DNA from 3 places in the Vibrio hippocampi genome. Region 2 is predicted to be linked to each of the others. Evidence: predicted binding sites of a transcription regulator. Region 2 holds the regulator's gene; each other region holds the start of a gene.
The links. The regulator CRP, encoded in region 2, controls carbon source genes, mostly activating them, when cyclic AMP is high. The targets are predictions, from matches to a motif close to TGTGANNNNNNTCACA.
Positions count from the first base shown of each region.

Region 1: a site for CRP is predicted at 1,447-1,462, ahead of pyrG (CTP synthase). Genes of this name have one in related genera too.
Region 3: a site for CRP is predicted at 1,734-1,749, ahead of udp (uridine phosphorylase). Genes of this name have one in related genera too.

Region 1 is NZ_CAKLCM010000002.1:2,184,462-2,187,747, forward strand. It holds gene pyrG (CTP synthase) at 1-1,360, opposite strand, end outside; gene mazG (nucleoside triphosphate pyrophosphohydrolase) at 1,524-2,330, opposite strand; gene relA (GTP diphosphokinase) at 2,402-3,286, opposite strand, start outside.
Region 2 is NZ_CAKLCM010000001.1:393,439-396,724, forward strand. It holds gene astD (succinylglutamate-semialdehyde dehydrogenase) at 1-206, shown strand, start outside; gene L9Q39_RS01970 (DUF1338 domain-containing protein) at 235-1,038, shown strand; gene crp (cAMP-activated global transcriptional regulator CRP) at 1,156-1,788, opposite strand; gene L9Q39_RS01980 (phosphoribulokinase) at 2,041-2,910, opposite strand; gene L9Q39_RS01985 (YheU family protein) at 2,972-3,190, opposite strand.
Region 3 is NZ_CAKLCM010000002.1:621,619-624,904, reverse strand. It holds gene L9Q39_RS05325 (DUF1887 family protein) at 1-614, shown strand, start outside; gene udp (uridine phosphorylase) at 735-1,493, opposite strand; gene L9Q39_RS05315 (zinc/cadmium/mercury/lead-transporting ATPase) at 1,770-3,286, opposite strand, start outside.

The DNA of each region.
Region 1 (3,286 bases), on a different contig from region 2:
CTTTAGTGCCTTTCTCTAAGTGGCAAAGTTGCGAACCTAGACGCATGGTACCACCAAGATCTGAGGTTTCGGTGCGCTCTTCCACTTTACCTTCGCCATCAACCCATTCGGTGATCAAGCCTACCACAGGGTATTTGGTCTCTTTGTTAAATTCTGTTGAATGTGCGCCTTTCATGCCAGCAACGTTGCGAGCATACTCAATAAGTGCCACTTGCATGCCTAGACAGATACCTAGGTAAGGGATCTTATTTTCACGCGCATATTGTGCTGCACGGATCTTACCTTCAACACCACGGTCACCGAAGCCACCAGGAACAAGAATCGCATCAAGACCTACAAGCGCTTCTTCGCCCTTAGACTCCACATCTTGTGAATCTACATACTTAATATTAACGTTTAGGCGATTTTTCAAGCCTGCATGTTTCAATGCTTCGTTAACCGACTTGTAAGCATCTGGTAATTCGATGTATTTACCGACCATACCAATCGTGACTTCACCAGTCGGATTCGCTTCTTCATAGATAACTTGCTCCCACTCAGAAAGATCCGCTTCTGGTGCTTTAATACCAAAACGAGTACAAACAAGATCATCAAGACCTTGTGATTTCACTAGCTGAGGGATCTTATAGATGGAATCAACGTCTTTCATTGAGATAACCGCTTTTTCCTGTACGTTACAGAAAAGTGCGATCTTGCGACGTTCGTTTGCAGGGACCACGCGGTCGCTACGACAAATCAGAATATCTGGCTGGATACCGATAGAAAGCAGTTCTTTTACCGAGTGTTGCGTTGGCTTAGTTTTCACTTCGCCCGCAGCGGCTAGATAAGGAACGAGTGTCAGGTGCATAAACATCGCACGCTCTCGGCCTAGCTCAACGGCTAGTTGACGAATCGCTTCCATAAATGGCAATGACTCGATATCACCCACTGTACCGCCAACTTCAACGATAGCGATATCATGACCTTCTGCGCCATCGATAACACGATCTTTGATTTCGTTAGTGATATGAGGGATAACCTGAATGGTTGCACCTAGGTAGTCACCGCGACGCTCTTTACGTAGAACGTCGGCATAAACACGACCTGCGGTGAAGTTGTTGCGCTTGGACATTTTGGTACGGATGAAACGCTCATAGTGACCTAAGTCAAGGTCTGTCTCTGCGCCATCTTCAGTAACAAAAACTTCTCCGTGCTGAATCGGGCTCATTGTACCCGGATCAACGTTGATGTAAGGGTCAAGCTTCATCATGGTCACTTTAAGACCACGAGCTTCTAAAATTGCGGCCAATGATGCTGCTGCAATACCTTTACCTAGAGAGGATACAACCCCGCCAGTAACAAAAATGTAATTTGTTGTCATGTTTAACCTGAAATTGGTTGAATGAGGGAAAAACGGATTTCTTCTGGACGGGATGAAAATATACCAGAAGCCCTCTACTGTCACAACGTGAAACTTATCACATCGATGATTTTTATTTTTTGCTTCAAATCAATACCGAAACAGTCGCAGACTCAAATTTCACTCACGTTTTGTCCTGCTTTTCCTCTTGCTTCACCTGATCCCAGAAACCATCTAACTGCGCTAAGCTATAGTCCGTCAACGCTCCACCCTGTTGTGCCGCTTTACATTCGACGCCTTTGAAGCGGCGCATAAACTTATTATTTGCCTGACTCAACGCTGTCTCCGGGTCCTGCCCCAAGTGTCTCGCAAGATTCACAGCAGCAAATAGCAAGTCACCCACTTCTTCCTGTACTTTATCGTCAGAGATTGGTGATTGGATTGCTTCGACCCGAACCTCTTCCAACTCTTCCTTGACCTTATCAATCACAGGTTCCAGCGTATCCCAATCAAACCCATATTTGGCACAACGTTTCTGGATTTTATTCGCTTTAGAGAGGGCTGGAAGAGAGTTTGGTATAGAGTCTAGAATACTTTGCTCGGTTTTACCTAATGCGGTTTTTTCTTTCCGTTTTTCCGCTTCCCAATTGGCTTGAATCGACGCTTCGTCATCAAACTCCACGTCAGAGAATACATGTGGATGACGTCGAGTCAGCTTGTTATTTAAGCCCTCAACAACGTCTTCAAAATCAAATAACTGCTGCTCTTTCGCCATCTGACTATAAAAAATGACTTGGAATAATAGATCACCTAACTCCTCTTGCAGGTTGACCCAATCCTGATTGTGTATGGCATCCGCAACCTCAAACGTCTCTTCAATCGTATAAGGCACAATCGTCTCAAAAGTCTGTTTTTTATCCCAAGGGCAACCTTGCTCTGGATCGCGCAGTTGGCTCATGATGTTCAGCAGTTGGTGAACGGCTTGGCTCATTATTCACTCCGATAAATTGATTCAACAAAAAAGGGTTGGCACGCCAACCCTTTATTAATTTTAGTCGCCCACTAGCCGAGGCGCTTAACGCTCATCACATCTTTAATTTGCTCAACACGAGTGATCACGCGAGACAGAATTTCTATATTATTGACCTCGAGATCAAAGTCCATAATCGTTAACTGTCGCTTGTAGTCACTCCGGCTCTTCATGGTCACGACTTTGACTTTCTCATTCGTCAGCAGTGTGGTGACATCTTTAAGTAAGCCACCTCGTTCAAGGGCTTCTACACGAATCGTCAGAATATAAGAACCGACAAAACCACTGCCCCAAACAGTATCAATGATACGTTCAGGCGCATGATGACTGAGTTCATCGAGCTGTTCACAATCCGCTCGGTGAACCGAAATACCGCGCCCTTGGGTAATGTAACCCTTAATCTGATCACCAGGAATAGGCTGACAACAGCGCGCAAGGTGAGTCATCAGGTTATCAACCCCTTCTACGACAACCGCATCTTTGTGAGGACGACTTTGACTGGTATTCTTAGTGCCCGATTCTTGCAGTTTCTCCAACGCTTGCTGGTCTTCTTCTTCAGCCGTCGGCTTATTCACCAGCGCATTAATATGGTTGATAACCTGATTAATACGCAGGTCACCGCTACCCACACCAACATACAGTTCATCTGGCGTATTGACGTTGAAACGCTTGAGGGCATACTGCTCAGCATCTTTGAGTGTTGCCCCTATCTTATGCAGTTCCGATTCGAGGATTTCTTTACCGGCTTCTAGGTTCTTCTCTCGGCTCTGCTTTCTGAACCACGCATTGATCTTGGCGCGGGCACGACCGGAGTGAACAAATCCTAAAGAGGGGTTTAGCCAGTCGCGAGACGGGTTTGGTTCTTTGGCGGTAATAATCTCTACCTGATCACCCATGGTCAGTTTGTGAGTAAAGGG
Region 2 (3,286 bases):
TCGACCATATCCGAGCTGGTATCGTCAATCGCAATCGACAGCTAACAGGGGCAAGTGGCGATGCCCCCTTTGGTGGACCCGGTGCCTCTGGAAACCTCAGACCGAGTGCTTTTTACGCCGCTGACTATTGCGCGTACCCAATGGCGTCGATGGAAGGTGAAGCCACGGTATTACCAGAAACACTCAGCCCGGGAATCGAACTCTAATGTAATCTATGAGATCTATTTTATCTATGTGAGGTGCGTCATGGCAGTAGAACAACTGTTTAATCTTTTGTGGCAAGACTATATCGCTCGTCTATGTCCATCCGCTCACCAAGTGCAGCAACTACTGCAAGAGGATGAGGCGTTAAACAATGATCATATTGCCTTGCGTACCTTTAACCTTGCCCCTGTGGGGATAGAGACGCTGGCTAAGCCATTTATTGCCTTGGGCTATGAGGTAGTTGGTCACTATAGCTTTGCAGCTAAAAAGCTCGATGCTATCCATCTACAACATGCCGATCTCAGTTTGCCAAAAGTGTTTATTAGTGAACTAAAAGTTGAACAGTGTTCGGCGGAATTACAGGACATTGTTCATCGTTTGGTGAAACAAATTGATCGTTCGACACTGCAATCGTCAGCCTTTTTGTTCGCTGGTCGTCTTTGGGATTTAAGCTTTAGCGATTATCAGCAACTAGCTCAAGAGAGCGAATACGCTGCTTGGCTTGCCGCACACGGTTATGGCGCGAATCATTTCACCGTTAACGTCAATCAACTGCAGCGCTTAACCAGTGTTGAGCAGGTTAACCAACGATTGGCAGAGTCAGGTTTTACCATTAATCAATCTGGCGGTGCTGTGAAAGGCAATCCCAAGGTAATGCTTGAGCAATCCTCGACCATGGCAGATATGGTAAGCGTTAGGTTTCAAGATGGAGAGCAGACGATTCCCGGCGGTTTCTACGAATTTGCCAAGCGCTATCCCACAGCGGAAGGACCGTTGTATCAAGGCTTTGTCACTGCGTCCGCGGACAAGATATTTGAAAGTACTCATCAGTAGTTGCAACAGAACGGTCGTTGCGATAAACAGCGAAATACGACCCGTGATTGAATAAAAAAATCCCCAACCTTTCGGTTAGGGATTTTTTATTACACGATAAATATACGCGATAAATGCTTAGCGAGTACCGTACACTACGATGGTTTTACCATGCGCAGAAATCAGGTTTTGCTCTTCTAGCATCTTCAGGATACGACCAACGGTCTCACGAGAACAACCCACAATCTGACCAATCTCTTGGCGAGTGATCTTGATTTGCATGCCGTCTGGGTGAGTCATCGCATCCGGTTGTTTAGCCAGGTTCAATAGCGTTTGTGCAATGCGACCCGTTACGTCTAGGAATGCTAGGTCACCAACTTTTTGGCTGGTAACTTGAAGACGACTTGCCATCTGTGCAGATAGACGCATTAGAATGTCAGGGTTAACTTGGATTAGCTGGCGGAATTTCTTGAATGAAATTTCAGCGACTTCACAAGGTGATTTTGCACGAACCCAGGCAGTACGCTCTTGGTCTTCTTCAAATAGACCAAGTTCACCGATGAAGTCACCTTGGTTAAGGTAAGACAAGATCATCTCTTTGCCTTCTTCATCTTTAATAAGTACCGCAACAGAACCTTTTACGATGTAGTAAAGCGTTTCTGCTTTTTCGCCCGCGTGAATAAGCGTGCTTTTTGAAGGGTACTTATGAATATGACAGTGTGATAGGAACCACTCTAACGTTGGATCGGTTTGAGGTTTACCTAGAACCATATATCTCTCTTCCTCTGCGGGTTAGCTTGCTGCTTTCCATATTGTTAGCAAGGACACAATAATGCCTACTAGCATAAAAGCATGGTGAAGTCAGCGCAAGCCGACTTCTTTATTGATAAGAATAGTAGCGCTTTTTTAGTCTGATTTCTTGATTTTAATCGTATCAAATCCACATTTTTCTATACAAAAATGTGCTTATGATCACGGTATAAAAAAACACCATGTCCACTCAGGCATTTTACCTGAGAAGCCCTAGCCAATTTTACCGGTTTCGATAAGTTGTTGGAGGATGGGGCGAACAATTAATTCCATTGCGAAGCTCATTTTTCCACCAGGAACAACAATGGTGTTATGACGTGACATAAACGACCCCTCTATCATGGCGAGTAGGTACGGGAAGTCAACATTCTTAATGCCCCTGAGGCGAATAACCACAAAACTTTCATCCAGACTTGGAATGCCCTTGGCATTTAACGGGTTGGAAGTATCAACGGTTGGCACTCTTTGGAAGTTGATATGGGTGCGAGAAAACTGTGGCGTGATGTAGCTGAGATAATCATCCATCGAACGCACAATTGAGTCAGTCACCGCTTCTCTTGAATGTCCACGGTCTCGCGTGTCTCGGACAAACTTCTGAATCCACTCTAAGTTGACAATCGGCACCATGCCGATGAGCAAATCGACATGCTTTGCTGCATTGACCTCGCCGTCAACAACCCCACCGTGAAGCCCTTCATAAAAAAGAACATCTGAGCCTTGCAGTAGATCTTGCCATGGCGTAAAGGTGCCGGGCATCTGATTGTAAGGAACTGCCTCATCAAAAGAATGCAGGTAACGGCGATATTGACCTGTACCATCTTCACCATAGGTTTTGAAGAATTGCTCCAAACCTGGGAAATCATTGGCTTGCGGACCAAAGTAACTGATGTGTTTGCCTTGTTCTTTAGCTTTACGTATCTCGACATCCATTTCTGGGCGGGTGTAGCGATGAAAACTATCTCCTTCTACAAATGCCGCTTTGACGTTCATCATATTAAACATTTTTCTGAACGCTTCTGATGATGTTGTTGTCCCCGCGCCAGATGAGCCGGTGACAGCAATGATAGGATGTTTTGCAGACATAACACTTCCTGTGTTGGAACTAAACGATAGTCTCGATTAGATTCAATAGTGGGTTGAGGGTTCAATAATTCAGCGAACGACTCGATTTAATATCAAAGGTCTCATGGAGTTCCGAGTAGACGATGACCGCGTCGCCGTTGCTTAACTGCTGTTTTACGGATGTGATTTTTTGTTCTAGCGAGCTTTCTATTTCTCCGTAATCCGTCCCTTCTCTCAATACAAACTCTTTGAGCAGGTTATCCAATGTATCAGGATTAATCTCTTGCCAAGGGATGATCATCTTGTTTCTCTTTATGTTTTGACAGCCAATGGTTTTAACTGCAAATGGTTTTGACAGCAAATGGCTATGACAATGAATTGTTATAACAGCGAATCA
Region 3 (3,286 bases), on a different contig from region 2:
CGACGCTGAACTATCTTGCGACGACCTGCCGTAAAGAACAAAAACTCGACGTTGAACTTTCAGAGAAACAACAGGGCTACAAAGAGCTAAATATGTTGATCAGCGATCTTGTTGACTCTGAAATTGCCCATTACCAATCTGGAGTGCTGACCTTTGTTAACGAAGATGCGCGCCGTTTCTCCAATGGTGAGTGGTTAGAAAACTTGGTACACAGTACCGTTAAGCAAATCCAAGATCAGATACCGACTATTCAAGACCACTCTCTTAACGTTCAAGTCTATCGTAAACGAGGAGAGCAAGAGGTTCGAAATGAACTTGATGTGGCTTCTGTGGTGAATAATAAGCTGCATATTATTGAATGTAAGACCAAAGGCATGCGCGATGACGGTGATGATACACTCTACAAGCTAGAATCATTACGTGACTTACTCGGTGGTCTGCAAGCAAGAGCGATGCTGGTGAGCTTCCGCCCTCTTCGACATCAAGATATCACCCGCGCAGAAGATCTCGGTTTAGCCCTTATTGGTCCCGATGAGTTGACCGATCTGCGTCATCACTTGTCAATGTGGTTCCACGGTGCAGGTGGTATCGACGAACAGTTGTCACTGGCATAACTGCGATAGTCGCCTTGACTAGATAGTCACGTTGCTTAGATAGTCGCCTTGAACAAATAAAAAAGATCGCTTCGATGATGAAGCGATCTTTTTTATTTCAGCTTTACTCGTTTAACTTTTTCACTGTTTTAATAGACGCGCTGCGGCATCGACCACCACACTGATAGAGCGAGTTTCTGCCAAACGAAGGGTTTCATGGTCTGGGGTTTCTGTTTGGGTACGATTCACTATCACGCCCGCGACACAGCCAGCTCTTAACCCTGAACTCGCACACATGGTCAACAGCGTTGCTGATTCCATCTCAAGGTTTAACACCCCCATTTGTTGCCACTCTTCTACCGAGCCCTGAAAACGTCTTACTACACGTCCAGTATGCGTGTCATAACGCTCTTGCCCCGGATAAAAGGTGTCACTCGATGCAGTAATACCAGTATGAACTTGTGCACCTGAGGCGATGGCTGCCTCTCGAAGCGCGAGCGTGACATCAAAGTCAGCGACCGCAGGAAACTCCATCGGTGCAAAGTGCAGACTCGCACCATCTAAACGCACAGAGCCGGTGGTTACGATCATATCTCCGATATTAATATCAGACTGAATCGCACCCGTAGTGCCAACTCTCAAGAAAGTATCAATACCCAGTTGTGCCAGTTCTTCCACGGCAATGGAGGTAGAAGGCCCGCCAATACCGGTTGAACAAACAATCACCGCTTGTCCGTCGATACGGGCGCGATAAAGCGTAAATTCTCGATGACTAGCAAGAAACTCGGGCTGCTCCATCAGGCGGGCAATTTTCTCTACCCGTGCAGGGTCGCCAGGAATAATGGCCAGAGTGGCACCCTGAAGATCTTCTTTTGTCACACCAATATGAAATGCACCCATTATACTCTCCTATTAAATCGAATTTAGGCGGTGACTCTATCTGCTATGGTCTTACTTAGTGAACATTGCTCTTAGTGAACATCGCTCTCAGTGAACATCGGTTACGCTCTCCGCTAAGAGTAAGATAAGCGTAGCGGAATCTCATCACATTAGTCTGAGAAACCACCAACCAACCCCAGCAATCAAATAAGCTTTTCGTCACTTTATTGGTGTAACGTAGCATTTATATTTCATAAAATATTCGACATCAATCACATTAAATCACCCTACTCGTGATCAATTAGCCGAGATTTTCGATTCTTCAATCGGCATCACTTTAGAGCGAAACCTTAGCAACCGCAGCGCGTTGATCGTGACAATCGCCGTTGCCCCACTATCTGCAAGCACCGCTACCCAAAGTCCGGTGATACCTAGCAAACTAGTCACCAAGAACACACCTTTCAACCCAAGGGCTAGCGCAATATTTTGCTTGATATTGCGTAAAGTGGCTCGTGAGAGTTCAATCATAACCGGCAGTTCAGTCAGTCGATTGTGCGTCAAAGCGGCATCGGCGACTTCCAGCGCCACATCCGTTCCTCCCCCCATTGCAACACCAATGTGTGCCGCTTTCATTGCGGGCGCATCATTGATACCGTCACCCACCATGGCGACTTTATGCGTGTCGTTGATATCGTTAACAAACGTCACCTTATCTTGAGGCATTAGGCTCGCTTGGTAATCAATGCCAAGAGGATGAGCGATAGCATACGCACTACGAGGATTATCGCCTGTGAGCATTGTGGCTTTGATACCAAGAGAAGTCAGTGCGCTCATGGCTAACTTGGCTTCTTGTCTCACGGTATCTTGCCAAGCAATCAGACCGACGACACGCTGCTGTTGCAACACCAGCACCACGGTTTTGCCCTGCTGTTCAATATGTTCTATCTGGTCACGCACTGGTTGTTCAATATCGAAGGGCAGCTTAGACGGAGCAGAAAGTTGCCACAAAATGCCCTCAATATGCCCTTGAACGCCCACTCCCGCATTGGCGCTGATCTCGTTTGCCATTGGTAGCTCGATATTTTGCTGTTTAACATATTGCAGCAACGAAACGGCTAACGGGTGATTAGAGCCCGTTTCGATGGCGGCTGCACACGATAATAGCTGTTCACGGCTAGAATGCGGGTCAATCACCACCACATCCGTCACTTGCGGCTTACCCAAGGTCAAGGTTCCGGTCTTATCGAAAGCGATCGACTCAACTGCACCCAGTCGCTCTAAAGCGGCTCCCCCTTTAATCAGAGCGCCTCGGCGCGTAGCTGCCGCTAACCCTGAGGTGATTGCAGCTGGCGTTGAGATCACCAACGCACATGGACAAGCGATTAACAGTAGCGCGAGTCCTCGATAGATCCAGGTATGCCAATCTTGGCTAAACAGTAAAGGCGGCGTAATGATGACCAGCAGAGACACCAGCATCATTAATGGCGTGTACCAACGACTGAACTTATCCAAAAATCGTTCGATTGGCGCTTTATGAGACTCGGCTTGTTCAATCAGATGCAAAATTCTGTCGATGGCGTTTTCACCCTGTTTTGACGTCACTCGCAGTGTCACCACTTTATCGACCAACACCGAACCCGCCATGATCGTGTCACCAAACTGACGCTCTACCGGTAGCGACTCTCCTGTCAGTGCGCTTTCATCAAAACTGGCACTGGTCACCAGCAATTCTGCGTCGGCACACATTCGGTCTCCGGGACCCAGTTGTAGAGTATCGCCAACTTGCAACTCACTCGCCGCTTTTTGTATTGGTT